Linked DNA regions of Bythopirellula goksoeyrii. The protein of the gene in region 1 binds, or shares a complex with, the protein of each later gene. Links are inferred from orthologs where the notes say so. Each region holds a gene or a part of one and is shown in the gene's direction. Other genes may lie near its edges. The genes, in order: Pr1d_RS00220 and Pr1d_RS09290.

What was found.
Region 2: the proteins of Pr1d_RS00220 (region 1) and Pr1d_RS09290 are in contact, whole or in part, in a crystal structure (PDB 5UE9), measured with the Lactococcus lactis proteins. The link is inferred for Bythopirellula goksoeyrii from one-to-one orthologs. Residues at the interface, in WP_023189152.1 of Lactococcus lactis: Leu4, Gln5, Ala47, Ser48, Met49, Leu50, Leu51, Arg52, Arg53, Met95, Leu98, Arg223, Met224, Ala225, Cys226, Ile228, Gly229, Ala230, Cys231, Tyr232, Ala233, Val235, Glu236, His237, Asn243, His244, Ala245, Lys247, Glu250; in WP_025017116.1 of Lactococcus lactis: Gly25, Phe27, Phe29, Glu32, Tyr33, Lys35, Tyr36, Lys48, Phe56, Thr60, Pro61, Arg62, Val63, Ala64, Glu65, Thr66, Ala67, Ser68, Gly69, Met70, Ile74, Gln77, Pro223, Glu251, Phe274, Ala275, Pro277, Phe278.

The regions. Positions count from the first base shown.
Region 1 is NZ_CP042913.1:48,425-64,496, reverse strand. What follows is about bases 1-3,000. They hold Pr1d_RS00220 (dihydroorotate dehydrogenase electron transfer subunit), read left to right. Parts: upstream 1-1,050; coding sequence 1,051-1,950; downstream 1,951-3,000. Other genes in these bases: Pr1d_RS00210 (tetratricopeptide repeat protein), read right to left, coding at 2,389-3,000; rpsT (30S ribosomal protein S20), read right to left, coding at 2,057-2,329; Pr1d_RS00225 (pseudouridine synthase), read left to right, coding at 1-1,054. Also shown: more of Pr1d_RS00210, read right to left, coding at 3,001-3,858; cobA (uroporphyrinogen-III C-methyltransferase), read left to right, coding at 3,929-5,476; Pr1d_RS00200 (hypothetical protein), read left to right, coding at 5,725-5,964; Pr1d_RS00195 (hypothetical protein), read left to right, coding at 5,979-6,167; Pr1d_RS00190 (S1 family peptidase), read left to right, coding at 6,180-7,352; Pr1d_RS00185 (calcium/sodium antiporter), read right to left, coding at 8,046-9,011; nagB (glucosamine-6-phosphate deaminase), read right to left, coding at 9,031-10,950; Pr1d_RS00175 (Gfo/Idh/MocA family protein), read right to left, coding at 11,061-12,104; Pr1d_RS00170 (sugar phosphate isomerase/epimerase family protein), read right to left, coding at 12,147-13,013; Pr1d_RS00165 (redoxin domain-containing protein), read right to left, coding at 13,283-15,130; Pr1d_RS00160 (hypothetical protein), read left to right, coding at 15,290-16,072.
Region 2 is NZ_CP042913.1:2,338,483-2,352,465, forward strand. The notes cover bases 11,021-13,983. They hold Pr1d_RS09290 (dihydroorotate dehydrogenase), read left to right. Parts: upstream 11,021-12,005; coding sequence 12,006-12,962; downstream 12,963-13,983. Other genes in these bases: Pr1d_RS09280 (HU family DNA-binding protein), read left to right, coding at 11,021-11,284; Pr1d_RS09285 (hypothetical protein), read left to right, coding at 11,607-11,825; trpS (tryptophan--tRNA ligase), read left to right, coding at 12,992-13,960; acpS (holo-ACP synthase), read left to right, coding at 13,963-13,983. Also shown: Pr1d_RS09225 (LON peptidase substrate-binding domain-containing protein), read left to right, coding at 1-341; GTP cyclohydrolase I FolE, read left to right, coding at 457-1,080; Pr1d_RS09235 (hypothetical protein), read left to right, coding at 1,166-2,035; Pr1d_RS09240 (hypothetical protein), read left to right, coding at 2,095-2,577; Pr1d_RS09245 (anaerobic glycerol-3-phosphate dehydrogenase subunit C), read left to right, coding at 2,637-5,624; Pr1d_RS09250 (MoaD/ThiS family protein), read left to right, coding at 5,639-5,866; Pr1d_RS09255 (molybdenum cofactor biosynthesis protein MoaE), read left to right, coding at 5,880-6,287; GTP 3',8-cyclase MoaA, read left to right, coding at 6,317-7,354; Pr1d_RS09265 (aminotransferase class V-fold PLP-dependent enzyme), read left to right, coding at 7,357-8,553; Pr1d_RS09270 (YkgJ family cysteine cluster protein), read left to right, coding at 8,561-9,025; Pr1d_RS09275 (N-acetylmuramoyl-L-alanine amidase), read right to left, coding at 9,127-10,137; more of Pr1d_RS09280, read left to right, coding at 10,877-11,020.

The DNA.
Region 1 (16,072 bases):
ATCTGGCAAGAAAAACACGGATAAGAAATCCGGCGGAAGTTACGCTGGGAAAAGTCGACCAGGCAAGCCGGTCAAGCGTCGCCGCAAAGCCGCACCTCAACCCGCCTCCGAGCTTCCTGGTGAGCGGCTCCAAAAGGTGCTGGCCGCCGCCGGCTTGGCAAGTCGCCGTGAAGCAGAGACATTGATCCTCGAAGGCCGTGTCGAAGTGGATGGACAGATGGTGACCGAACTCGGCACGCGGGTTGATCGGCGGCATCAAGAAATCTTTGTGGATGGGGAACCCTTGCCGCATCCCAAGCTCGTCTACTTTGCAGTGAACAAACCTGAAGGCGTCGTCTGTACAGCAAATGACCCCTCGGGGCGCCCACGGATCACGGATCTCCTGCCTCCAGATATAGGCCGTGTTTTTAACGTGGGTCGGCTCGACATGAGCAGCGAAGGGCTGATTCTTATGACGAACGATGGTGAGCTTGCCAACCAGCTCACACATCCGCGACATGGCGTACAGAAAATCTACGATGTGCAAGTGGCAGGCGAACCTGGTCCAGAAGTATTGGCTCAACTTCGCAAAGGGATGCACCTAGCCGAAGGGTTTGCCCGGGCAGTAGATGTGCGCGTCAAGAGCCGCAAGAAGAACGGCACGGTGCTTGAGATGGTACTCGACGAAGGCCGCAATCGCGAAGTGCGTCGTCTCTTGGCTCGCGTGGGACACAAGGTGCAAAGACTTACGCGAATCGCTGTGGGGCCGGTCCGTCTGGGCGAGATGCCACGAGGTTCCTATCGCCAGCTTACACATGAGGAAGTCCGCAAACTCAAAACCGCCTCTGAAGATGGCCCCGACGAAAGAAAAAGCACCTCTAGTGGAAAACCTGCGAAGAAACTAGTAACTGATCAGCAGGCCGCTCAGCAGCGAAAACGCAAAGCTGCCAGGGGTAAGGCCTCGGCTTCCAGAGCAAGCAGCAAGCCACCACGCAAAGGGGCCGGCACTCAAAGTCAATCCGGCAAAAAACCCTCCGGTAAGAAATCAGGCCCACCTAAGCGAGGTCGGCGGTGAGCGATACACTGAGTGACGCAGGAGGCAATCCACTCTCGGCCGCCTACTATGCCGATTGCGCTAGTCAGTACCGTGCAGCAATTACGGAGAACGAGTGCCTCGCGCGGGATACCTACCGAGTGCGGTTCGAGTGCCCTGAGCTGGCCGCTACGATCGTGCCTGGGCAATTCTTGATGATGCGACCGGTGGGCTCCAATGATCCGCTATTGGGTCGCCCCTTTGCACTCTACGACACCGTGCTCGACACAGCGGGCAGTCCCATAGCGATTGACGTAGTATATTTGGTCGTTGGCAAGATGACGTCGCGACTTGCAACTAGCCGCCCAGGCGAAGAAATCGATGTCTGGGGGCCTCTAGGCAACGGTTTCTCTCCGCAACCAGTCGATCACCTCATCATGGTTGCAGGGGGCATCGGCCAGACGCCATTCTTGGCACTGGGCAGAGAGTTCCTAGGAGGTCGCCAATACGGCGTACCACCTCGCAGGAACAAGCACGCTGAAAAAGTCACTCTCTGCTACGGCGTTCGTTCGGTCGATCTCCTGGCTGGAGCCGAAGATTTCAAATCGTGCGGGATCGATCTGCGAATCGCCAGCGACGATGGTTCTGTCGGGCACCACGGATTGGTTACGGAATTATTGGAAAATCTATTGGCCGAGAAGTCTACTGCTTCATGCCGTATCGCTTGCTGCGGACCAGAGAAGATGATGGAAGCTGTGGCGGGCATCGCGCGTGCCCATGAAGTGCCATGCGAAGTGTCGCTAGAAACCCCAATGGCATGCGGAATTGGGATTTGCTTTAGCTGTGTGGTAAAGACCCATCAACCCGATGGCGACTGGGACTACAAGCGGACTTGCGTCGACGGCCCCGTCTTCAACAGCGAAAAAATCGCATGGTAATAGCGAGCACGCCTCTTATTCCTTTATAGCCGCCAGCGGAATCCCGCGGTCCATTGATTCGGAAGAAACCACAGGCTTCCACCAGTGGCTCTTGCAGAGGGAACGCCTACTTCGCAGCCTTCAGCTTCTTGATTGCCGCGGAGAGACGCGACTTGATGCGGGCAGCCTGATTGTCGTGAATCACCTTCTTAGCGGCCGCTTGATCGAGACGCTTCGTTGCGATCACATATTCTGATTCACTTGTGGCGACATCGCCGGACTCGATGGCTTCGCGAACTTTGCGAATTTGACCACGCAGAGCAGACTTGACTGAGCGGTTGCGCTGGCGGCGATCCTTGCTTTGACGCAGACGTTTCTTGGCACTGACAGAATTTGGCATTATTTTCGTTACTTAACAGGTGTACTGAAGCCAGATCGGCCACCCTCGGCCAACCCGAATCACCCACTATTACGCAATTTGTTGATCTTGTCTAGCCGGTCAGAGACATCGCGGTAGGCAAAATCTAGCCCTGCCAGCTCGGTCAAATGACTTTCGGCCCGGTCGAATTCCTTCATGCCTGTGGCCAAAACCCCTGCCCTATAGAGAGCCAATCGGCGAGTTTCTGAATCTGGCTCGTCGCAAGCCTCTAGGGCCTGCTCATAGCTCGCGAGAGCCAATTTGTACTGCTCAATTTTCTGAAAACACTCCCCCAGCTCCAACAAAACTTGAACTCGACGCTGGGGGTCACTCCGCGCTGCCTGTAAATGGGGGATTGCCTCCTTGGGCTTGCCGGCACGCTTCAGACGCACGGCCAATTCGTACTTGAGCCGAGTATTGCCCGGATCGCGATCTGATTTAGCGGCATAAGTCTCGAGTTCGAGTTGATTGGCCTGAGCTTTGACGCGCATCGCAAGTTGCCGATTTTCGTCGGTTGGATCTTCCTCGAACTGCTTCTCGGCAATTGCCTGTTGCTCGCGAGAGCGTCGCATTAGCACGTTTTCCATTCGCTCGCGGACAGTGAGATCGCCACCACCTGAAACCTGCATCGCTTGTTCTAGTAGCTTTTCAGCCTCGTCGTACCGACGTTCGCGCACCTGAAGATCCGCTAGTTTGAAATAAGCTTGCAAGTCCGTCGGATCCTTCGCGATCTCTTTTCGAAATCGCTCTTCTGGTGGAAGTTGTTGGTCTTCAGGCGATTTCTCTTCGACTTCGCCTTTTGAATGGCGTGAATAGCTGGCAACCGAGGAATGGGACCCACCATCCGCCGAATTATCCTGCCGCAGCAAGTCAGGGTCGTAGCCACCCTCATGAATCGTTTTTTCGACCGAGAGCCGCGAAATTGACCTTAAAGCCTCTTCGTCATGGGGCTTGGCCTGTTCGACTCGATGCCAACAGGAGATTGCTTGATCGAATTGGCCCATCCGCTGAAGCGTGATCGCCGCTTGACGATTGACATTGATATCTTTCGGATTCGTGTCGAGTGCCCAACGCAAATAGGTGAGTTGGGATTCGTCGATTCCCAGTTCATCGCAAGCTTGAGCCATAGCAAGAAGCGTGGGGATATCCCATGGATTGATCGCAAGTGCCGTGCAACCTGCTTGCAGTGCCTCGGCCCACTTCCCTTTGGCTGCGGCCTTACAGAGTGTCGAGCGAGGGCTCTTGATCTTCAAGCCTGCCATCCGAGCACCAGACTTATTGTTTCCATATTTTTTCTGCAGATTGGCGAAAAAGCTCTGCAAATAGACAATATTTCCCGGATCTTCGACGACACATTGTGAGAACAGCTGCGTGGCATAGTCATAGTCGTTTTTCTCAGCGCAACGCTGCCCATGCTCAAAAACCTTCTGCAAACGTTGCCGTGAGGCAGGGCTCAGGGGCGTCATGCCATGGAGCGGTTTCGACGTGGCGGCTTGTTGTTCAGGTTCCATGGCCATTATTCTATCATGTTGTTTCGCGCTATCCACCGTAACCCCGCAGCGACCCAAAGGTGCTGAACCGATGACCAATGAATCTGGCAAAGTGTACCTTGTGGGAGCGGGCCCCGGCGATCCATCGCTCATTACTCTGCGTGGATTCCGCCTCCTGCAGCGGGCAGACGTGGTTTTTTATGATTATCTCGTAGATCCAGTGGTACTCAATCATGCCGGCCTCCTCGGCGAAAATCTAGGACAGAGAGATCTCATCTGCCTCGGTCGCCACGGCGAGGGACGCATCCTGACCCAGGAGGAAATCAACCAACAGATGGTGGCGGCGGCCAGCGCGGGCAAAATGGTGGTCCGGCTCAAGGGAGGCGATCCAGCAATCTTTGGTCGCACGGTCGAAGAAATCGCTGCCCTCGAACAGGCTGGCCTTTCCTATGAAGTGGTGCCAGGTGTGACCTCTGGTCTGGCGGCTGGCAGCTATTCCGGGATACCACTTACCCATCGTGACGTCGCTTCCTGCGTTGCGCTCGTCACCGGCCAGGAGCGCGAGGGGAAAGCGGGGAATGCGATTGACCTCAGCAGCCTCGCCAAATTTCCAGGGACTTTGGTTTTCTACATGGGAGTAACTACTGCCGGTGATTGGTCAAGAAGGCTCATCGACCACGGCAAGGCTGAATCAACTCCGGCAGCGGTCGTGCGTCACTGTAGTTTTGCCGACCAGCAAGTTTTGAGAACGACCCTGGGAGAGCTAGGCACCTTCTTGAGTAAACATAAGCTGCGACCCCCTGCAATTATCATCGTGGGAGATGTGGTTGCCGCTGCAAGCGGCAACCCCTGGTTCTCGATCGCACAACAGCAACTGGATCGTCCGTTGTTCGGGAAAACCGTGTTGGTCACGAGGCCCAAGCATCAAGCGAGCGATCTTACGGTGAAACTGCACGAAAAGGGTGCGATTGTTTCATGTCAGCCGGCAATCCAAATTGAACCTCCTTCGGAGTGGGGATTGGTCGATCAAGCGATCGAAAACCTCGCTTCGTTCGATTGGCTCGTGTTTTCCAGCGCCAATGGGGTGAAGTATTTCTTCGATCGAATGTTGGCAACCGGTCGTGATCTACGGCACCTAGCAGGTTGCCAGTTCGCCACAATCGGCCCTGCGACTGCTGCGGCACTCAAAGAATATTGCCTGCATGCCGACTTGCAGCCAAGCGAGTATCGCGCTGAAGCACTCGCCCAAGAGCTTGCCCCGTTATCAAAAGGCAAGCGAGTGCTGCTGCTGAGGGCAAGCCGAGGCCGCGAGGTACTTGCTGAGTTGTTGACTGCCGCTGGAACCGATGTATCTCAGGTAGTCGTTTACCAGAGCAACAATGTCCTAGAGCCGTCTAACCACATTCTTAATAATCTGCGTGCAGGGAAGATCGATTGGATCACAGTTACCAGTTCGGCCATTGCTCGGTCGCTGGTGCAAATGTTTGGCGATGAATTGCGCAAGGCAAAGCTCGCTGCGATCAGCCCCCTGACCGCCGAGGTACTCAGCGAGGCGGGTTATCCAGCAGGTGTCGTCGCGGGAGAGTACACAACTGATGGTCTGCTCTTAGCGATTGTAGAAAACGAAACCGCTCCTTAGCCGGCCCCGCCACGCTGTCCGAGATTTCTCTATCTCGTAGGGCGTGACTCTCCGGCTGAGCGTGAGTCAAATATTAGCGATTCTTCTTTTTGTGCCACAATTAACTCGCGTGCCTCTTAGCCAATCCCTGCGGCCAAACGTCTGACGTTTGAAGTAATGGTCACCAACGTCCGATGAATGCACCAGGGACACAGTGTTTCGCAAGGAGCGAAACCCCACGCTAGGTACTCGCAGCAGGGAACGAGAGCATGCAACATGGACTAAACCCAAAAGTACGGGCCACGATTTACCTTCCGCTTGACGTGTTGAACGAGGCACGCGATGCGGCGGTCCATCTGGCCGGTTACCCCGCACGACTGACATTGACCCAACTGGCAGAGAATGCCCTGCGTGCAGAGTTGCGGAGGCTTAAAGCCCTCTACAACGATGGCCAGGATTTTCCTCGACGCGATGAAGAGCTTCGGGGTGGTCGACCCATTGCGGCCTAAGGGAGGAACAGACCATGAATGAACTGCCCCTTGTGTCGGTCAGTCGAAGAGAACGAGAAGAAGTGGCGATTTCATCCGCTGTAAAGCCTACCGGCTACCTCAAACCAAACGAGGAAGCCATTCAGCTTCGCAGTCGGCTGCTACAAATGATACTCAACAATGAAAGAAGTCGCCGGACACCACCTCCAGCCCCTAAGGTTTGATAAACCTCTGTGATGTTACATCAAGTAAGTGAGTTCTGGAGAGTATGTGCCCGCTATCGAATCGCGATAGCGGGCACCATCCTTTGTGCGCACTTCGCGCTCCCCTTGCAGGCATTGGCTGATTTCTCGTCGGCCAATTTTGCCCGCATCTGGCAAGAAGAAATTGGGTCAAGACTGTCTGACGTGCAGCAGCAACCCGCCTTAAATACAGTTCCCTTGGGTACCCTCCCCTCCCCTTCCGCAATGCCAACCCAATCTGCCAAGCCCCACCCGGCAGTGGTGCGGGTGGTGGTTCCTGAGGGTGAAGCGACATCTTTCGGCAGTGGCACCTTAATCGATGTCCGCGAAGAATTCGGGCTTGTGATTACTAACTGGCATGTGGTCCGCGACGCCAAAGGTCCAATCGAGGTGATTTTCCCCAATGGGGTGACTTCCAAGGCCCGTTCGCTCAAAGTCGATCCCGATTGGGATTTGGCGGCCTTGGTGATTTGGCACCCACAAGTTGAACCTGTAAAGATTGCTGACAAGGCACCCCAGCCTGGCGATCTCTTGACGATTTGCGGCTATGGACCCGGCATTTATCGTTCCGTTACCGGCCGCTGTACACAATACTATTCCCCAAACGTCAACCTCCCGCAGCAGATGGTCGAGCTTGACGTCGAAGCGCGGCAAGGTGACTCGGGTGGTCCCATTTTCAACGATCGAGGAGAGTTGGCTGGTGTTTTATTCGGCGCCGGCCAGGGAACCACGCTGGGAAGTTTTGGAGGACGCGTCGAGTCATTCTTAGCGACGTTAGCACCCAATATCGGTAGACAAGCGGAAAACGCTATCGTGCAGGGATCAGCAAAAGAGGATGCTCGCTCATTAGCACCTCGTACTAGTGACTCAACGCAGGCTTCCTTCGAGGACGAATGGCAATCAAGCGAGGCCCAGTTGGCCGACCTGCGAGCAGAAAATCCAGATCAAAGCAAGGCATCACATAATGCAAACACTCTTTCCCCGCCAACGTTCGACGAACTGGAAGAACAGCCCCACGACGAGATAGTCGATGCCGAAGTCGCATCACCTCAAAGAAACAAATCACACTTCACAGCCAAACAACCCTTATTTGAACAAGTAAAAACCGCTCTAGCCGCGGTCGGAATCGTTGCCTTGGCCGTCATGGTGCTCAAAGCGGCAGGATAAAACCTTCAGTTGCTCAAAGTGCAGAATTGGCTCTGGAGTCCCTGGAAGTATTGAAACTAAACCCCAGGTAAGGCCATGTGAGTTCTACGAACTTCGCTACCACTCCGAGGTATGCTCATCAGGTGTTTTTCCATCGGCAGTGGACTTATCCGTTGATGCTTGCGGGTATATTCGCTCTTGTTTTCGTTGGGGGGTGGGTCGAATTGCTCCTCCGTCTTGGCTTAAAGGAGGGAGTTTGGATTGGCTTACCACTCTGGCCTGGGAACGTGATTGCTTTCGGATTATTGTTTTTGGCGTTTGCCTTCGGGGTGGTCGGCGGAAAGGCTCTTGAGCAACGCTAGAATGCTAAATGACACAGGAAGCGTCGTCCAGGGGTACCAACAGCCCAGGTTAAACCTGCGTTCGGCGTGAATGAACGGCGCTAGTCGCGGAGCTTGCCGGAAACACAACCGAGTGCCAAACGGCCGCGAAAAACGAAACAGCCAGAGTTGTCTTGATTGAATCTTCCAAAGCTCACGGCGAGGTTCCTTTGCTCTGGACTCCAAATGTAGCAGGATTCGCAAGAATTCAGACGAGAGAATGAAAGTTTGGGAAGTCTCCGATCCGAATTCTTGCGAATCCGGCTACTAATTGGCTGAACAGATGCAGAAGCTTCAAGACCAGTGCAATGGAGGCGTGCAGAAAGACACCTTCTTAATTAATCAACAGTCGCCCAACATAAACGCAATAGACCACCAGCAAGAGAAGCCCTTCGGCCCGGATGATTTGACGACCGGACCAGAGCATGGGAAACAACAGGAGCGTGATCCCCAGCATCCACCAGGCATCGGTAGCAATCAATTGAGGATCGACCGGTAGCGGCGCTAACATTGAACTGATTCCCAAAACGCCCAAGATGTTAAACAGATTCGAGCCGATGACATTTCCTACCGCGACGTCGCTTCTGCCACGGATACTGGATATCAGGGAAGCCACGACCTCCGGCAATCCCGTGCCGGCGGAGACGATGGTCAAGCCGATGACGCGCTCGGACCAGCCCAACAGGCGGGCAAGCTGCACGGCGCCCTCCACGGTCACATTCGCGCCCAGCCCCAAGAAGGTCACCCCTGCGGTCAATAGACCGAGGCAAACCCAAGGACTTGGCCGCTCGGTTGCAGGGGTTAACTCGGCAACTTCCGCTTTTAATTCCGCGGCTTCTTCTGCCGAAACCTGGCGCCGAACCAGTCGTACCAAATAAGTCGTGAAGCCTACATAGAAGGCAATGAACAACATGCCATCCAGCCGTCCGATCTCGCCGTCGTGCTCCAGGACAACTCCCAGAAACGTGACCAGCAAGAGCACAGGATACTCCAGCTTGATTGTGTTACCCACAACGGCGATGGGACGAAACACGGCACAGAGCCCCAGGATGACCGTGATATTGAAGATATTCGAGCCTATCACATTTGCCACGGCAATTTCGGCGCTGCCTTGATAAGAAGCCATCGCACTGACGGCGAGTTCAGGAACTGAAGTTCCTGCTGCGACAACCGTGAGTCCGATTACAGCCGGAGAGAGCCGCAACAGTGTCGCCAAGCCGACTGCGCCGCGCAGTATCGTTTCGCCCCCCAGTACGAGGAATACGACGCCCAAAACAATAAGGCCACATGGAATGAGCATCTACTAGGCAGCCTGTGATTTAAAGAATCCCTTCCGCATCGCCATTCCAGCAGACAAAGCCTTCAATTGCTTCATACTCGGCAAGGCCCAGTGCATCATAGAATTTAGCCGTCGCACGATTGCGGTCCTCGGCTCGCTGCCAAAACTCACGGGGATCAGCGCCGGGAAACAGCGCCCGATCTTTTTGAGACTGATGCTTGAAAACTGCAGTCCGTTTGCGCATCAATTCGCGAGGGCTCAGGGGAACGGCCATCTCTATTTGATGTGGGTTCCATTCCTGCCAGGCTCCACGATAAAGCCAAACAACACACCTCTCGTACCAATCCTGATCCTTCACGCGATTACAGGCCTGAAAAACGGCGCTCAGGCACGTGCGGTGAGTGCCGTGGGGATCAGATAGATCACCTGCCGCATAAATCTGGTGAGGCTTAATGCTCTCCAGAAGATCGACCGTGATCGCGATGTCTTCGTCGCTGAGCGGTTTCTTGCGAACCCGACCTGTTTCGTAGAACGGCATGTCGAGAAAATGCAATCGCTCAGCAGGCACCCCCGAGGAGCGAGTGGCAGCGCGAGCCTCGCCGCGGCGAATCAGTCCTTTGATCGACTGCACCTCGGCACTGTCAACCTGACCAGCCACCTTGTGCTTGAGGAATTGTTCGACATGCTTTTCCAAGCTGTCCACCCGCTCAGCGTCGATGTCAAAATGCCGATTGAATTCAGCGGCGAACTCGGCAAATCGAATTGCATCGTCATCGAACACGGCAATGTTCCCAGACGTTTGATAGGCAACGTGTACTTCATGCCCCTGGTCAGCCAGGCGAATCAGGGTGCCCCCCATCGATATCACGTCATCATCGGGATGTGGTGAAAAAATCAACACCCGCTTCGGGAACACATCATCGTAGGATTGTCGGCGGTCGCCAGGCTGCCTGGCCTTTTCAGGTTTACCAGCAGGCCAACCAGTGATGGTTGATTGCAAGTACCGGAACACACGCAGATTGATTTCATAGGCAGAGCCCACTGTTGCCAATAAATCCTGCAGACTCTCTTCGTTGTAGTCTTCTTCAGTCAGCTTGAGGATAGGTTTCTCAAGGCGAGTTGCCAACCAAATAACAGCCTTGCGGATGGTAGCGTCATCCCAATCTACAGACCCCAATACCCAAGGAGATCGAAGGCGAGTCAATTGCTCTGCTGCAGCTTCATCGAGTATGAATCGAGCATCTGGGTGTTCCTGTAAGTAGGTCGCTGGGATGTTTGGAGTGATCGGGCCTTCAACCGATTGAGCGACGACCGGAGCCTTCCCTTCCCCAAATGCCAGAAGATAGATCTGCGTTGCATCGGAAATCGTGCCAACACCCATGGTGATCGCGCGACGAGGAACATACTCCTCACCAAAGAAGTCGCTTGCTGCGTCGTTCCGCGTGAGGCGATCAAGTGTAATCATACGAGTGCGACTATTGGGCCCCGAGCCAGGTTCGTTGAAGCCAATGTGTCCCGTGCGACCGATTCCCAGAATCTGTATGTCGATGCCACCGGCCTCGACGATCTGCTCCTCGTATCGCTGGCAGAAAGCGGGGACATCGGCTTCGGCAAGCGTGCCATCAGGTATATGGACATTGGCCGGATCGATGTCGATGTGATCAAACAAATGCTCATTCATGAACCGCACATAGCTCTGCAGTTCATTGGATTGCATGGGAAAATACTCATCGAGATTGAAAGTCACCACATTTTTGAAGGAGAGCCCTTCATCCCGATGCAAACGTACAAGTTCCTTGTAAACGCTCACTGGGGTGCTACCGGTGGCTAGACCCAGCACGCAAGCCTTGTTCTCGTCGCTTCGCTTACGAATAAGTGCTGCAATTTGGGAGGCGACATGACAGCTCGCCTCGCGGGCAAGGCGAAATACTTGACAGGGAATTTTTTCACTCGGGGACATGCAGCCGTTGCTCTCAATTTGAGGAAGAATTAAATTTTTAAGCGTCCCTTTATTATGTGGGGACTGCCTGTAGATTTGCAACGAGCTAATTCATCAATTTGCGCAAAAACCTAGACCTTCACAGCTCTCCCTTTCGATAGGCTTTCGGCTTGTTTCTGGCACAATAGAATTGCGTCTTGAGCAAGTTGAGCGTTCAAAATGTTCGAAGTTTCCCCTCGGCTGAGGCAGCGGACGACCTCCCTGATTTCGGCATCAAAGGCGTGTGTGGGGTCTTCGCCTGCCAGGGAAATATAGTCAACTTTTCCTTTCTGACTCAACAAGGTTGGAGGACATAGGTATTCCGCCTTGTCGCCTATCACGGCGAACTCGAAAAGCAGTGTTGCTTTTTCCAGATGAATTTCAAATCCGTGTAAGAATTGGCGGCCTTGTTGGGGAATGGTTCCCGATGTTGCTTGTACGACCGGACCTTTCGGGCCATAGGCAAACTGGGAGTGCCAATACTCCGCGAGTTCGCTTCTCGTGCGACCAGTGGTCGAAACGGTCAGCGGCATCCCAAAGAGAAGGCAAATGAAGTGGGCATCGTGAATATGAAGGTCCAGCAAAGGACCTCCCACTTTGTCGGCTTGCCAATAATTAGCAAGCCAACTTGGGTCGGCAATTACTCGTTTGAAATTGCCACCCAATAGCTTGCCGTAACGGCCGCTGCGAATCGTTTTCAATGCCCAATTGTACTCCGGAAAGAACGGCAATACGTGCCCTACCAGAATCTGGCGATCTGCTTTCTCCGCAGCCGCGACCATTCGCCTACAGTCAGCTGGAACGAGTGCCATTGGTTTTTCACAGAATACATGCTTGCCGGCACGAAGGGCTTTGACCGCAATATCGGCGTGCAGCGAAGGTGGAAGTGTGATGTCAATTGCATCGATTTGCTCGTCGGCGAGCATGTCATCGATCTGGCTGTATGTATCCACACCCTTCAGGTCCATTATGGTGCCGGCCGGACCAAAATTCCCCTTAATATCTCGCCAATCGCCAGTTAGGCGATTCTGATCTTGCTCGCAGATGGCGACTACTTTGGCTCCGCGAATCTTTTGATAGCTCAGGTAATGGATCATTCCCATGAATCCGATGCCTGCAATTCCGACTTTCAACATGATGTCGCTTTCTTTGTTCCTGATCACAGGTGAGGCTACTGCTTAGGTAGAAAATCTCAGAGCTTCCATAGTGCGTCGAAGGAGATTCACGCCACTACCAATCTCCTCAAGCTGGCGAGCAGGATCCTGGGGAATTTCACGCTCAATGGTAAGCGGACCTTTATAACGAAGAGCCTCGAGAATACGAAGGAATTGAGTGAAATCAACATCTCCTTCACCGAGCGCGACTTCAGTGCCCCAAGTTTCACCCGGTTGGTCCGACCACTTCGCATCTTTGCAATGGACACTTCGAACGAAACGTCCAATTCGCTCGAGAGAAGGTAGCGGTTCACCGCAACCATAGAGAATCATATTGGCTGGATCAAAATTCACAAAAAGATTTTCTCGTCCGACCGTTTCCAAAAAACCCTCAAGCACGTCCGCAGGTTCTTGTCCAGTTTCTAGATGAATCGCCTGGCCATTCTGAGTACAGTAGTCACAAACATCTCGAACTGTTTGGACTATTTGCTGGTAAGCCTCCGATTTTGGATCGTGGGGTACGAAACCAAGATGGAGACCCACGGCTTTGACTTCCAGTTTCGCAGCAAAGTCGGCTATCTCTTTCAGTTCTGCAACGCGCTTGTCTCGGGTTTCGGTAGGAACGAGTCCCACGGTACGCTCGACTGTTGGTATATCCGCATAGCTTTCGCCTTCAAATCCAGCAAAAACACAAGAAACCTCGATGCCGAGCCGCTTCAGCCGTTCACTCAGCTCAGCAGCAGCCTCCGGGGACCGCTTGGCAGCTGCTGGGGCATGAAGATGAATTGTCGTAAGTTGAAGTTGCGCTAGTACGTCAAAGCTGACACCCAACCCTGCATCGATACTAGTAAACACTCCTAGAGGCCAATGGTCTGTAGTACATGGATTCATGGAATAGATTCTTGATTGAGATTGGATCGTGACTCGTAGGACGATTGGCGACGAACTATCGCCAGCCGTCTACGGTATAAGGCCGATAGAAATCGGTCTAGCCCCCTTGGTCTCAAGAAGTTGTCGGTACCAAGAAAATCTCTGTGAAACAAGAAATCACAGAATCACAATATGTTGTGCAGAAACCAGGGAATATCGGGCGCGAGGTGGTACTGCACCGCACGGACTTCCCCGCAGTTGTGTGGGTAAAGGCTAATCTGTACTTAGTTCTATTGCACCGGCCCGAAATCTACCACTTCATACTTCACACGAAGATTGAGCATTTCCTGTGCTGAGAGCAAACCAAACTTCACCAACGCTTCGGGATCAGGATTGTTTGGATTGTACTGCGAATTGTCGAAGTGAGTTACTGTATAGAGTGCGTCTCCTGCCTTGAGCCGAACAGGGTTAACGAATTCATATGTGCGTTGCCAATTGAAATCGTACGTCGGCACACTCATGATCAGTTCTCGCTTCTCTTCAGGCGTTCCAGGGTTTACGGCTTTATAGATTGCAAAATCTTTTCCCCGATAGTGCATATGAGGAGCGAGGGCGTAGATCAGAACATCAGTCGGAAACTGGTAATAGTTGGACTTCTCGTAGTGCATGTCGTGTGGTCGCAAGCGTATGTCTTTGCGATTGAAAACTTTTGTCTCAAGCACATGCTCCGGTTTCTGATTGGCCCACACGATTCCCATTCGAGAGACGTCTGGCTCTTCCTTCCGACCTGTTGGTGTGTAATGCATCTCGAAGAAGATGTCGTGGCCTGCCGGCAATTTGAGTGCGAAGTCCTTCTCGTAAGTCCGCGCGTTGAAAGGATCGCCAGCAATATAGTCACCAACTTTCTTCACTTTATCGCCAGTCAGGCCATACAGCTCGAACATTGCTTGTGTGGCGACAAGTTGTTTTTCATTGTGGGGGCCGATGATTGCTCCAATGTGGTGTACGATCGCTCGATTCCCTGGCTTGACTTCAATTGCTTGGATATACCGATCCTCGGAAAAATTGGCCTTAACCCTGTAGAACTGATATTCATCGAGCCTAAACAGAGGAACTTCGTAGGGCTCAGGCATTTCAAAAACAAAGTCCGGTTCGGCAATGGCCCAATCTTCTGAAGACGGCCATTTCTTTTTCGGTGGGGCATCCGCAACGTCTCCCACGGGACACCCGTTTTCTACCCAGGCACGAAATGTGTCAATTTGTCCGGTGCTTAGGCGTTCATCATGCTTGAATCCCCCCGTTTCACCCTCTGCGTCCGTTCTGCCATGCCAAGGTGGCATCAATCCGTTTTCCATTCGACTGAGCATCACTTCGCTCATTGAGGCTACTGTTTCATAGTCCTCGAAAGAGCTGAACAGCTCGGCGCCAGCTTCCCCTTCGCGGTGACAGTTCATACAATTGTCTTGTAGGAGGCGGGCAATCTCTCGGTAGTATGTCACCGATTGATATTCGCTCAGATCCCGCGGAGCGTGCCTGGCAATGGCACAACCCGATGCGGCCGTTTCACTCAGCAAAGGTTCTTTGCCCTGGAGAAAAGAATCTAACGCGTCTGCAAGATAATCTTGCTTCGTATCAGCCGTTCCACCTCCAAACCACATGCCGTCTACCTGTCCTCGGTAGACGATCTTTGTGGGATCGTATCCATCACGTGTATCGAGCACGACCACCTGAGGAGTGGTCTTGAGTTCGAGTTGTTCGTGCCAAGGATTCTCCGCATCGTCCTTATAAACAGGAAAAATAAGCCCCGTATCCTGAGCGTAAGCGGCTATGGATTGTAAGTCATCGCTTCCATTGGGAAACAAAGCAAAGAATTGGATTCCAGTTTCATCATAATTCTTCTGCAATTCGTTCAGTTTGGGAATCAACCGACGCACAAGTGGGCATTTCGTCGAGAAGGTAACAACGACTACTGCTTGAGTTGGCTTGGTTTCGTATTGAGAAATCAATTGCGGTGGAAGGCAAGTATTACCCCATCGCCCCGTCAGAACGGGAGCGGAAGCAAAGATCTCCTCAGAAGCTACGAGCGTCAGAATCGCTACAAACGGCAATAGGAAAACGATTTTTTTTGTCTTAGTCATGGCAACTGAACCTCAGGGAGGGTCGATCTAAAGTAATTCATCGGCACACGTCGCTGAAAAGCAACTTATGTTTACACAGGAATCAGTAAAAACACACACCTGCTCAGCAATACTAGTTTAAAAAAATCACCACTTTGACTGACATCCTGGACACTTCCAATGATTTATCAAACTACCACACGGTGGCTGCCCTGCCTCTTGCTGCTTGGACTTGCCAGCGAGTCTATCTCTGCAACTCTTGACGTGGCACAGTCAAAGGCTAATCCAGCTTCAGTCCTACTAGATGCCGAGTCTCGCTTTGTACAGCCCTCAGAAGTGTGGTTCTATGAAACTCAAGAATCGCTTCGTTCAGAACTTGACCGAGTCGGTGCAATGTTGGACGCTCAAGGCCCTGGTTATGCCGAGCCGTGGAAAAACCATTTTCACTGGGATCAATTGAAAAGGAATCTGGGCTCCTTAGCCTCCGTCAATGTTTCCGAGATCGAACTTTCGCGGAGATGGATGTATTCTAATCGCAAAGGAACCGAATATCCATTCTTTGCCGAACTACGTTCTGCAACGGATGCCTATCTCGATGCCGCATACACACTTTCGCACCCGAATCTACACCGTGAATTCTTAGAAAAAGTCGCTTTGGCTCGCGAGCAATCACAAGCTCTTTGGGCTGATCCCAGCGACGCGAATGCCGCTGCATTGGGGCGCACACTCGGTTGGTTGGAAAGAACCCGCCAGCTTCCTGTAGAAACCGCTGAATTACGGTCGGCGCTTTCTCACCCAAACTTGCAACTGGTTGTTTCCAAGCCTCTCATACATCGCATCATGTCGACCCAAGACACTGGCGTGGAACATAGTCTTGAAGTAAGTGATACCGGCCAAACACCTACGACTCGCCCATTCCAAAGATCTCGGACGGTCCACGTGCGGGGAACCGCACATACCAAA
Region 2 (13,983 bases), 2.3 Mb from region 1 along the record:
CTTTGCTCGACGACTTCTGTAAGACGAGCAACGATGGGAAACGGTCCGATTTGCAGGCAGAACTTACCAAGCAATTCCAGGACTTTCTTCCGCAAGGCAAGTCCATGGATAGCGCGTTACAAGAGATATTGGCTTCGGAGATCCCTTTGGGCGTGCTTACGGATTTGGTCAGCTTCGCCTTGCCGATGGAGTTCAAGAAAAAGCGAGACTTGCTTGGCGAGTGTGACATCGACAAGCGTGCTACCATGTTGCTCTCTGCAATCGGCGCAGCCGGTCCCGATGGGTCTTCACGTCACCATCGGAGATTCTTCAATACGCTCCCACCCTTTAGCGCCAACTAACGATTTTTGAGGTTGTGGCGCTCGGTTGACGATGCCCTGGGCGAGAGCATACTATCGACCCTTTGGGCGTTGTCTATTTCGACAGTGCCGGTATTTTCCTTAGGTAAGGTCTGCCATGAGTTCCTCTGCATCGAACTGTACTAGTGAAGACGAAAAACCCTGCGAGGCTACCCCGGTAGACTTGCCTCGCATTGAACGGGCGGTTCGTGAAATCCTTACAGCGGTCGGGGAGGACCCTGACCGAGAAGGCTTGCGGGAAACTCCCGCGCGGGTTGCTCGGATGTACGCCGAACTTTTTAGCGGATTGCATACCGATCCCAAAATTCATCTACAGAAGTTTTTCACCGAGAAGTACGACGAGATGGTGCTGGTGAAAGACATTGCCTTCAACAGCATGTGCGAACACCACATGCTCCCTTTCATAGGCAAGGCCCACATAGGTTACGTGCCGAATGGAAAAGTCGTCGGACTGAGCAAACTGGCCCGCGTGGTGGAAGAAGTCTCTCACCGTCCGCAGGTGCAGGAGCGCATGACTGAGCAGATCGCCGATCTTCTGATTCAAGAACTGGAAGTCAAAGGGGTGGCGGTTGTGATCGAGGCATCGCACTCTTGCATGTCGATCCGTGGAATTCGCAAGCCAGAGAGCATGTGTGTGACCTCGGCAATGAAGGGCTTGTTCCGTACGAATCTTTCCAGTCGCTCCGAAGTGATGACCCTCATCTACGGTGATCGACGGTAATCTTCCCAGCCGGAGGCACACCTGCCTCCGGGGCCATCCCGGAGGCAAGTGTGCCTCCGGCTATGAAAGTTTCTGCAAACTTACGATGAATCTGCTCATTCAATTCCTGTTGCGACTTTGCTTTGGTCTGGCCGCAGGAATGGCGATCACCTCATCGCGGCAGGTCACTAGCGGGTATTTCCGTAATCATCTCTATGTGACGCTGGGCTTATCGACACTCGCATCGTTAGTAAGTTACACAGTCGCTCCGGAGGTGTTTTGGTATGCAGTGGCGGCCGCAGTGGCGAGCTACGTCGGCTCGGTATGTTGGCTTTATGAAACGCGATTCCTGGGGAAGATGATTCTCATAGTTGTCGCTTTGTGTTGCTTGAACGGTGGACTCAGACAACAGCTTAGACAGTACTCTATTAAATGGCATTCATCTCCAATTATGCTAAATTACTTATCACAGTCTGTACTTGAGAAGCGATTAGCTAAAGACACATTTGGATTGTCACAGGAGATGGACAGAGAGCTTAGAAGCTTTAAAAGCATTTCAGATTATTTGACCATGTCTTCCGTATCTAGCTCTGGCCTCTTGCTCGGAATGACTATGGCCGCGATGTTATTAGGCCACTGGTATCTCAACACGCCCACGATGGAGTTGGCCCCGTTGCGGCGTCTCATCCTGGCTATGGGAGCGGCCGTTGCATTTCAGATACTCGTCTCCGCCCTTGGCCTGTGGGGCGAACTGGAGTACGCAAACGAACTTTCCACGCAGTGGTGGCTCTTTCTCTTACTAAGGTGGTCGTTTGGGCTGGTTGGTGTTGCAGTACTCACCTGGATGGCGTGGGAAACGCTCAAGATTCCCAATACGCAAAGTGCGACCGGAATCCTTTACGTTGCCGTAATCGGCACGTTTGTCGGCGAAACCATGTCTCTGCTACTGTCTGCCGAGTCGCTCTTTCCGCTATAATGATTAGTGAATGCAGCCGCTTGCGGCTTAGCGATCATCATAAGCGAGAGAGAATTCCTTTGAACATTACCTACGCCTGCCCCGCCTGTGACGCCCCAGTGCGGTCCAACTTCGATTCCACCACTCGGGAACTCGTTTGTCCGCATTGCCACCAGCAACTAGCCGTGTCAGCGGACGCGGTCGAAGGAAATCGTGTTCGGCGCTGCTTGGTATGTCCCAGCACCGATCTATTCGTTCGCAAGGATTTCCCTCAGCGTCTCGGGGTGCTGATCGTAGCCGTTGGGATCGTGGGTAGCTCAATCGCCTGGTACTATGCCAACTTGCCTTGGACGTTTGGCATTCTGTTTGCCACGGCCTTGATCGACGTGCTGCTCTACTCGTTTGTCGGCGATGCATTAATGTGCTACCGCTGCCAAGCCCAGTATCGTGGTGTGGCCGAGATGGACTCTCATGGAAACTTCGATTTGGAAACGCATGAGCGTTATCGGCAACTCCAAGCCCGGCTCGAAGAAACCCAGCAGCGTGCGGCACCCCGTACTTGACGGTTTCAACCCTTCTAGTTTGCCAATTAGTTGTCCCGTTTTCACAGGTATCAATCATCATGGAAGTCGAAAGGCAGCGGATCCAAGAGGATCTGCGGGGACAAATCGCCGGCGATGTCCATTGCGACGACCTCTATGTTCAGCTTTACAGCAGCGATGCCAGCATTTACGAGATTCCGCCACTCGGCGTCGTGCGGCCAAGGACCTTGGACGATGTCGTGGCGACGGTGCGTTATGCAGCCGCCAACGATATTCCCCTGCATGCTCGAGGGAGTGGATCGGGACTCACCGGGGGTGCCTTGGGCCGAGGATTGATTGTCGACTTTTCCCGCTACTTCCGCAAAGTTCTCAATGTGAGCGAGAACTCCGTGCGTGTCGAAGCGGGTGTTGTGCTCGATGAACTCAACCGCCATCTTTCAAGTAGAGGAAGATACTTTGGACCTGACCCCGCCACCAAGCAAGTAACAACTATCGGTAGCATGGTTGCCCTGGATGCCTCAGGAAGCCATTGGCCAGTTGTAGGCTCTACACGTCGGCACGTCGAGTCATTACAGGTTGTCATGGCAGACGGCGAAGTGCGGGAACTCGCTCTACATGATGTGCCTTTGAAAGAAGAGTCGACAGAAGTTGAGAAGCTAGCGGGTAGTCTCTCAAAGATCCTAGAGGATCACGATGAGTTGATTCGTAAATATCATCCGAAAAGCTGCGTTAATTGTAGTGGCTATCAACTCGATGACTTACGGGTTCCCTGGTTTGGCGGTTCACAGGTGAACCTGGCACACTTGCTCGTGGGAAGTGAAGGAACGCTTGGCCTGGTTACAGAAGTCACGCTCAAGACTCTGCCTCTACCCAACCATTCAGGGAGCTTGCTGCTTTATTTTGATTCGTTGGATAAGGCGGCACATGCGTCGTTGGAACTAGCTTCGCTGGGCCCGAGTGCTTGTGACCTGATGGACCGTCGCCATTTGAGTATTGCTCGGGAGAGCGACCCTCGCTACGAGTTCTTGATCCCCGTCGAAGCTGAGGCGGTGCTACTGGTCGAGTTTCAAGGTGATACGGCGGACGAGGTCTACGCGCGATTGGCAAAGACCGTTGCCCAAGTCAAAGACAAGTTGCGTCTGGCCGCGGGGGCTTACATAGCTGCCGATTCCATCGATCACGAACTCTTGTGGCAATTAGCCCGGCACTATACACCCACTTTGTACCGTTTAAGAGGATTGACACGACCGTTGCCGTTCGTGGAGGACGTGGCAATCCCTCCCGAGAGTTTGCCAGAATTCCTTCCAAGAGTCCAACAGATCTTCAGGCAAAAACAGACTACGACATCACTGTTTGGCCATGTCGGTCATGGGCAGTTACATTTTCGCCCCTTCCTGGATTTGGCAAATTCTGAAGACATAGAAAGAATGGAACTTTTGGCCAACCGGCTCTACGAAGAAGTCTGGCGTGTGGGTGGTACGATCAGTGGTGAGCATGGAGACGGACTGAGTCGGACTCCTTTCGTGGCACGGCAATTTGGGCCGTTGATGTCAGCTTTCCAGGAAGTGAAACAACTTTTCGACCCACACAATCTCTTGAACCCAGGTAAAATCTTGCCGCAAGAGTCGAGCAATCTAAGTAGCAAGCTACGGCATGTGCGCTACCCGCTACTAGATTCTGCTTTCTCCTCCACAACAACGAAGCCCGTGAGAGAAGCTGCCCAGTCCCCGCGGGTCGAATTGCAATTGGCATGGCAGCCTGAAGAAATGGCTCACGCCGCCAGAACTTGTAATGGCTGTGCAGCATGCCGAACCACATCCGAGGAAACTCGCATGTGTCCAATCTTTCGCTATGCTCCTCGCGAAGAAGCGTCTCCGCGCGCGAAAGCGAATCTAATTAGAGGCGTGCTGACTGGTAGTCTGCCTGCAGAAACTCTACTGGAAGATGATTGCAAGGAAATCGCTGATCTTTGTGTGCATTGCCACATGTGTCGTCTCGAGTGTCCAGCCAATGTGGACATTCCCAAACTCATGGTCGAGGCAAAAGCCTCTTACATTGCAACCAATGGTGAGTCATTGCACACTTGGTTTATGAGTCGAGTGGACAAGCTATGCGCTATTGGTTCGCGATATGATCGGGTTGCCAACTGGGCGGTTGGAAATCATATTGCCCGCTGGTTGATTGAGAAGAGCTTGGGGATATCGCGGAGTCGAAAACTCCCCCGCTTTCGCCATCATCCTTTTCTCCAGTCGACCACTCATCAGAATATTCAATTGCCGGAGAAACGTGGCTCGGAAAAAGTACTCTATTTTGTTGACACCTATGCCAACTACTGTGATACACAATTGGCTGAGGCTTTCGTTGCTGTGCTTGAGTACAATGGTGTTCCTGTCTACGTTCCTCCCCGTCAGCAAGAATCTGCCATGCCCTCCATTGCTCGAGGCAGAGTTTCTCAGGCACGGAAGATCGCAGAAGAAAATGTGGCACTGCTGGCTGAAGCGATTCGTCAGGGCTACACCATCGTGGCAACCGAACCGTCAGCGGTTCTCGCTCTAACTCATGAGTACTTGCAACTCTTGCCAGACGATCAGGATGCAGAAATGGTTTCGCAGAACACGAAAGAAGCGTGTCATTATCTCTGGCGACTTCATCAGCAAGGGAAATTGCTCCTGAATTTTGATGCGCTCGATATCTCACTTGGATATCACATTCCCTGCCACGTCAAAGCCCTGGAAATTGGTTCTCCCACGCAGAGTTTGCTCAGTCTGATCCCAGGACTCAAGATCGAGCGGATCGAGAAGGGATGTAGCGGCATCGCAGGGATGTACGGTTTTCAGCGCGACAACTACCGCAATAGCCTGCGGGCAGGTTTGCCATTGATTACGACTATGCGGACGGGAGATTTTGCCGCCGGTACTACGGAGTGCAGCACTTGCAAAATCCAGATGGAACAAAGCACCTCGAAGCCGACGATCCATCCCGTCAAGATTTTGGCGATTGCCTATGGATTGATGCCCGAACTTCGTCAGCTCCTCGATAGCCCTGGCCGTGACCTGGTGGTAACATGATAGTAAGGGTTAAAATGTTTGCGGCGGCGCGCGATGCCGTTGGAGCTGCCGAGATAAGTGTGGAACTGCTAGAACTGTCTCGGGTAAGCGACTTGCGAAGCGCCCTTAGAGCCGATTATCCGCAGTTGGCACCGTTGCTTGCTCAGGCGTTGTTTGCCATTAATACCCAATATGCCGACGAGGCTACACCAATACCCTTAACGGGCGAGATCGCCTGTATTCCGCCGGTGAGTGGAGGGTAAGTGCGATACGATCATGATTCAATTAACGAACGATCCAATCGACACGCAAACTCTCTTGGGAAAGGCTCAGAGTCCTGCCTCGGGTGCGGTATTGTTGTTTCTCGGAGTGACACGGCAACACACGGCAGGTCGCGAAACCACCGAGTTGCATTACGACACCTACCATGAGATGGCCGAGCAACAATTGGCTACTTTAGAGGCAGAGGCCCGCCGGCGATGGGGACTTGATGAATGTCTGATAGTCCATCGCTTAGGGAGAGTACCTTTGGGAGAAGCAAGCGTTGCCATCGTCGTCGCTAGTCCCCATCGCCGCGAGGCATTTGCCTCAGGAGAATGGTTGATCGACACTTTAAAAGAAGTTGTCCCAATTTGGAAGCAAGAACACTGGGCCGACGGGTCAAGCGAGTGGGTTCATCCATAACAAGTACAGTCCACTTCCGCATCGAACGAATGAAAAATTCCTTGCCAGCCATGGATTCCGTAATGTCGAGCGTCGGTCAACCATTGACTGACACGCTGGGCCGGGTGCATACCTCACTGCGGGTGAGTGTGACTGATCGCTGCAACATTCGCTGCTTTTATTGCATGCCTCTTGAGAACGTGAACTTTCGTCCTCGCGACGAGTTGCTCACCTTTGAGGAGATAGAACGTTTCGTACGCATTGGGGTTACCCTCGGCATTCGCAAGATCCGACTCACTGGAGGGGAACCTTTGGTGCGGAGTGAATTGCCGCAACTAGTCGAAAGACTGGCTTCCATAGATGGCATTGAAGACCTTGCCCTCACCACCAACGGCATCCTGCTCACCGAACAAGCCGCCGATTTACAAGCGGCAGGTCTTCAACGGTTGAACGTAAGTCTTGATTCCTTGAGCGAAGAGACGTTCCAGAAGATTTCACGCCGGAGTGGCTTACAACGAGTCTTGGATGGGATCTTCGCAGCACGCGTAGCTGGCTTCACCGATATTCGACTCAACGCGATCGCCATTCGTGGGCTCACAGAAACAGAGATTGTTCCCTTGGCGGGATTTGCGCGTACCCATGATTTCGAGTTGCGATTCATCGAATTCATGCCTCTGGACGCGGAAAACCACTGGGAGAGTGAGCAAGTGCTCACGAGCCAGGAAATTCGTCAGACACTTGAGGCAAACTTCTGTCCGCTGGTGCCGAGCTCGCGACACGATCCGAGCCAGCCAGCCGTCGATTTTCACTTTTCCGATGGCTGCGGCCGGATTGGGTTTATTAATCCAATCAGCCAACCTTTTTGCTCGAGTTGCAATCGCCTGCGAATCACTGCAGAAGGGCAAGTGCGAAACTGCTTGTTTTCCACAAAAGAATGGGACGTGCGGACACTGCTGCGTGAGGGTGGCTCCGACGATCAGGTTCGAGAACTCGTGCGCGACTGCGTGCTCCACAAGAAGCCCGCTCACGGAGTGGGCGGGGCGGAGTTTGTGAAACCTGAGCGGGCCATGTATCAGATCGGGGGTTAGGCATGAATCCCTCGACAACCGTCGAACCTGCACATTCTCGGATCTATCTGGACAATGCCGCTACAAGTTGGCCCAAACCCGCGTGCGTTTACGAAGCGATTGACAGATATCAACGGGAAATTGGATCTCCTTACGGGCGCAGCGGCTATCGGTCGGCCGAAGAGTCCCAACGTTTGGTCGAGAGTGCGCGTCGCAGTCTCGCTCAACTAGTTGGGATCAACGATCCCAACCATGTGGTTTTCACGGCCAACGGAACAGACTCGCTCAACACGGCATTACTCGGTATCCTCCGACCGGGAGACCATGTCGTCACCACCGTTTGCGAACACAATTCAGTTCTTCGACCACTCAGGCATCTGGCCGATCAAGCCGAGGTCGAAGTCAGTTATGTGCCTTGCGATAGCGTGGGGTTTGTTTCGCCAGAAGACATTCGGATGGCATTGCGCCCAAATACACGATTGGTCGCTGTGAATCATGCATCCAATGTGACCGGAACAATCCAGCCAATTGCCGAGATTGGCAAGGTAGCAGGCTCCTGCGGCGCTTATTATCTCGTTGATGCAGCACAAACACTGGGGCACGTGCCCATCAGCATGGGCGAGTGCCAAGCCGACATGCTTGCTGCCCCGGGGCACAAAGGGCTGCTAGGACCATTTGGAACGGGTGTGCTATGCCTGGGTGATCGGGTTCTTGGCGAGCTTGAGCCGCTTCGAAGGGGTGGCACTGGGAGTGCCAGTAAGAATGAGCACCAACCCACGGAGTTACCTCAAAAATTCGAGGCAGGCAACCTCAACGTCCTTGGTTTGGCAGGCCTCACATCTGCTTTGGACTATTTACAAGAACATGGCATCAAAGCGATCCAGAATCACCATCAGTTGCTCACTGCCAGACTGCTAGCCGGCCTGGAAACTCTCCCTGGGACAACCGTTCTCGGACCGCGTGCCGACCAACCTCGGACGAGTGTGGTCAGCATCAATTGCGTCGGATATGATCCACAGGAGTTGGCTGCCTTGCTGGAAATGGCAGCGGGTGTGGAGTGTCGCGCCGGACTGCATTGTGCCCCGCGAATGCATCAAGCTTTGGGAACACTTGATAGTGGCGGTACCTTGCGACTGAGCCTTGGTTGGGCGACAACCAATCAAGAGATCGATCGAGCGGTTGCTGCTCTAGAGAACGTACTCACGATTCCAGTGGGATAAACCTAGTATGTGGAAGCAAAAGGAAATGGCCAAGTCGACCAAGAGAAAGAAAGACGCGAATCAAGAACCCTGGTACAAGGAGGGCCTGCGTTTCAAATGCACGGGCTGTGGAGATTGCTGTACCGGCGCGCCCGGTTATGTTTGGGTAAACCAACGGGAAATTGACGGACTGGCCGCGCTCTTGGAGATGAAGGTCGACAAATTCGAATCAAAGTATGTCCGACGAATCGGCATCCGGCGAAGCCTTGTCGAGTTCTCCAACGGCGACTGCGTCTTCTTCGACAATGAGACTCGCAAGTGCAACGTTTACACTGAGCGTCCCCGACAGTGTCGCACCTGGCCCTTTTGGAACTCCAATCTAAAATCCCCAGAAACTTGGGCCGAGACGTGCGAAGCATGTCCAGGCAGCGGCAAGGGGAAGCTCTACCAGCTTGAGCAAATTCAAGAGCAGGCTGCCGTGTTTAATGTTTAAGCTGGGCTATTTGAATTTAGGATGCTGTCTCGAGTGAATCTCAGCATCCAACCCAAATTCCGAGTCGTCGCGCTCTGCTGCGCTGGGGCTCCGCATCGCGGCTAACGAGATTGTTTTAGTAGCGCTTGGGCGCCGTCGATTACTTTGGGCCAATCGAAAGCGGGGCCGGGGTCTGTTTTATTGCGTTGGACGTGATAGTGTCCGAGGACCCCGTGGAAATCTCTCCATTCTTGGTCCGTCAGCACATGCGGGATGAGGTCTCCCTCGGCATCGCGCGGATACGTACATTCGATTTTTGGAAACACACGAGAAAGTGTGGCTGTGAGCTTGATCAGCGAATCGTATTGTTCGGGGGTGAAATCATATTGGTAGAGTTCCTGCCCTTGGATCGTTCCATTGATGAGTTCCTGTCGAGCGGGTTTGCCATAGAAGGGCTTGGTGCGGACGCCTATATGGCCGATCGTGCGTGGCGGTCGTAAATGCACGACGCCGTCGTCGTCGGTGACATACCACTTGTCAAGGACCGACTTCTTGTCGGCGGGATAGGCACCGATGCTGGCAATTTCTACGCCGATTGAGCGAGAATTAGAAATCGTAGCATGCCAAGCTCGTTCCTTGAGATCAAGGGTTTGATAGATCGTACCGTCGATGTCGAGCATGAAATGTACGCTTAAGCCCCGGCTATCGTGCAGGACTTGAAAGCAGCGCTCGCTAGTTCCGCAGACATCGTAGTGCATGACAAATTGATCGACGACATCCTGGAGCAGAGGCAAGGTCCATCCCCCACCACGAACTTGTTCGAGCTGCTCGGGTGTCAACTTGTCCTGACGTATTCCATACCGATTGGGGGTATCAAGTTTTGCTTCTTCACGGGAAAAATCCCATTCGGCCTTCTCAAGAGGGGCAAAACGCCGCTCAACTCGATAGGCGTCATACCCACCGGGATCCATCCAAAGAACGACGGGAGCCGTCGTATGGAAGAACTGCCCACAGACGACAATTTCGTCACCAGTTCGGGCATTGGGTTCGCCAACTCCCACTGCATTAGCCGACTCGATGCTGAGTGTTAAGAGATAACTAACGAAACTAGCAACAATCATCGAAGTTTTCACGGCAATGAACTCTCTTTGGGATTCACAATCTGAAGGGAAGCAATCGACCAACTGGAGGGACAGCTTAGATGAGTCGGCGGATTGCAACCCTTATTGTAGCCAATCCCTTTCACCTCGCGACCATTCTATGCGCAAGAGATTCTCGAAATGACGAAACTGTCTCGATTCAAAATCAATTTCTGATGTCCGAATTCAAGCCGGCGATTGACAGTTAGCAATTTTTTTCTCGAAGATCGCATAGCAATTTGAGTTCGCTTCGTTGCTGCGAGAAAGACCAAGAGCAACCTACTGACGTGGTGAGGTGCCGATCGCACCTGCTTCGACACGTCCGTGGTTTATCATGGGATACAAGAGATGCACTAAGCAGGCCACCTGTCAAAATATAGGGGATAGTTCAAGTTTGCCGGCTGAAACACCGATCATGGGGATGGGATTACTCCTCGTTTGCCAGGTAAATTACGCCCTCTCGGCTAACTGAACAGCTGAAGTTGAATGGGTGGTTTATTGGCGAGCGAATGACTGTTCTTTGACAATTTATCGCCTAAATCAGGTCGTTTCCGGCCCGGCTCCTAGCGTATGAGTCGTGCCGTAAGTTCCATACCGATCTGACGAAACCTTGACACTAAGTCTTGCGCCAATTACACTTGGGACAAGCGGAAGTGTTTTGCTTCTGGAACTTAGCTCATCTGATGAAGCACCCTTGGGAAGCCCATCCGGGCAATTCGCGGAGGACCTCGTCGTGACCAAAAAAGAGATCGTGAGGACAATTTCTGAGGAAATTGGCCTGACCCAATTGAAGACGAAGGAAATCGTACAGAAGACCTTCGACGCGATTGTGGAGACCCTTGTCGAGGACCGGCGGATTGAATTGCGGAATTTCGGAGTGTTTGAGGTCAAGCGGCGTGCTGCTCGCAAGGCCCGAAATCCACGTACGGGGGAGAAGGTTTTCGTCCCCGAGAAGTTTGTCGTGACATTCAAGCCGGGCAAAGAGATGGAAGAGCGTGTTCACGAACTCGAGCGGCAGGCCAACGCCGCCGCCGAAGCAGCCCACCGGGCAGCCAGTGGTTCCCCACCACCACCTATCGAAACAACAAATCACGAAACTCTTTCCCCGCCAACGACTTACGTTCCAAAGGCTGGGACATAGTCGCTTTCGTAGCGGTGCCTTCCAGCCACCGACTCAAGATCTCGGTGGCTAGAAGCCGCCGCTACAAAATCTGCTCTCGGCGCCGGAAGCTTGGATTGCTATCCTTCGCGCGACTTTTCTACCAGACAGGCGTTTATTAGGCGATTCAGAGGAATTTCTGTGTCGGATGATGGAGCGTTTGTCACAAACTTTTCACTTTTTTTGCGGGACTGGCGGCTATCCAAGAAGGGTTCTTCTTGGAAAACTGCCAACTAATTGGAAGCTCTTGTCCAGCTGTATGCGCGGCTGGATTGGCTTCAATGCTCAAGGAGGAGCTACGCCCATGCGTAAATGGCTCTTAATTTTGGTGACTGTATGTACGTTGGCCGGGTCAACCGGCTGTCTGCTGCCGGGGTACTCGGCAGATCCGACACGGCGATCGCAACAGTTGATTTACACATCCGAGAACCTGCGCGCTATGCTCGATGAGTGGGAGCGAATCTGGTTTCTCGACCAACCTTCTCACCTGACGCCCCATAGCGTTCACGGCGGGATTATTTAAGCTCGTTGACACTTCATAAGTCGCTACAATCAAGGGCTGCGCTACCGGTACGCGCACGAGCTGAGGCAAAGGCTGAGTAGATTTGGTAGAATGGGCCGTCCGAGTTCACTGAGAAATACAGGACTCGGGTTGGACTTGTTCAGTCGTCATGTTCCCATTTGCCTCGCTCGAAAAGTTACCATGCCAGAAGTCTCGGCAGCCAAATTGCCTCCCGCATCTCCACTCCAAGTCGAATTGCCAGTGAACTTAGGTCGCTTGCAATTTTCCAACCCAATTCTGGTAGCATCTGGCACGTTTGGTTACGCCCGTGAAATGGAAGCTCTAGTCGATCTCTCGCGGCTGGGGGGGATCGTCCCCAAGACGATCACCAAGCTCCCTCGCAAAGGTAACGCTCCCTGGCGAACGATAGAAACACCCTCGGGGATGCTTAATTCGATAGGGTTGGACAACGACGGGATCGAGTTGTTCATCAAGCATCACCTGCCCTATCTGGCTAATCTGGGCACGGCAATCATCGTAAGTATCGCCGGGCGGACCCATGATGAGTTTGTCGAGATGGCAGCACAGCTCTCCACTGAAGCGGGAATCGCAGCAGTTGAATTAAATATTTCGTGTCCGAATGTCAGTGGCGGTGTCGATTTTGGCACTGATGCGGGTATGTGCGAGCGACTCGTTGCTGATTGCCGTGAGAACTCGTCGCATCCGATTATTGCGAAGCTCACTCCGAACGTGACCAGTGTTGCCGACATGGCCCGTGCAGCTGCTGCTGGCGGGGCAGATGCGATTTCCCTGATCAATACTTGCCAAGGGATGGCAATCGACTGGCGGCGTCGTCGGCCAATGTTGGGGAATGTCGTAGGAGGACTTAGCGGTCCTGCAATCAAGCCAATTGCCTTACGGGCTGTCTATCAGGCAGCGCAAGCAACGAAGACTCCAATCATTGGCATTGGGGGCATTGCAACGATCGACGACGTGATGGAGTTTCTCGTAGCTGGTGCCACAGCGGTTCAACTTGGTACGGTAAACTTCTATAATCCCAAGGTCTCGATGGAAGTGCTTGAGGCACTGCCAGGTGCTCTTGGAGAATTAGGGGCGAAGAGCGTTCAGGAAGTCGTAGGGACGATGGGAGAACCATGACCAACCACCAACCACTAACCACTAACCACATGCGTGTACTTAGCGGAATCCAACCAACTGGCCGGCCTCATTGGGGTAATTATTTTGGCGCGATCGTGCAGTACATTGCGCTGCAGGATGCCGAGCAGGCCTACTATTTTATTGCGAATTTGCATGCTCTCACCACGGTGCGCGACAAACAGCTACTCTCGCAATACTCTCTCGATGCCGCGATGGATCTGCTGGCTCTGGGCCTCGATCCCCAGAAGGCAGTACTCTTTGTGCAATCGGATGTCCCTGAGGTGAGCGAACTGTGTTGGATTTTGCTCACAGGGACGCCGATGGGGCTCCTCGAGCGTTGTCACGCTTACAAGGACAAGAAGGCCAAGGGTCTCGCCGCCGACGCAGGTCTGTTCGCCTATCCTGTTCTGCAAGCAGCCGACATTCTTGCCTACGACAGCGATACGGTCCCGGTCGGCGAAGATCAGGTGCAGCACATCGAAGTCTGTCGTGATATTGCTGGTAGTTTTAACCATCAGTATGGCGAAGTCTTCGTGCTGCCGAAGGCGAAGGTGCTCGATAGCTCTGCCCGTGTGCCGGGGACGGATGGCGAGAAGATGTCGAAGAGCTACAACAATACCTTGGCAGTTTTTGAAGCTGCCAACATACAGAAAAAGCAGATCATGCGGATCGCCACCGATTCGCGGCCGATGGACGATCCCAAGGACCCGCAGAGCGATGTTTTGTATTTGCTCTATTCGCTGGTCGCCCCCGAAAGCGATCGCGAAGAGATGGCAGATCTGTATCGGCGCGGTGGGTTTGGCTATGGAGATGTGAAGAAAAAATTGGCAGAAGCGGCGGAAGCCTTTTTTGCAGAAGCCCGATCGCGACGCGAAGACTGGCAGAGCCGCCCTGACGACGTGAGAGATATTTTGGCTTCTGGAGCTGCAAAAGCACGACAAAAGGCAGGGGAAGTTCTCTCGCGGTCCCAAGAGGCAAGTGGGCTCAAGGGTTATTGATCGTGGCGCTGCAAATCATTGGC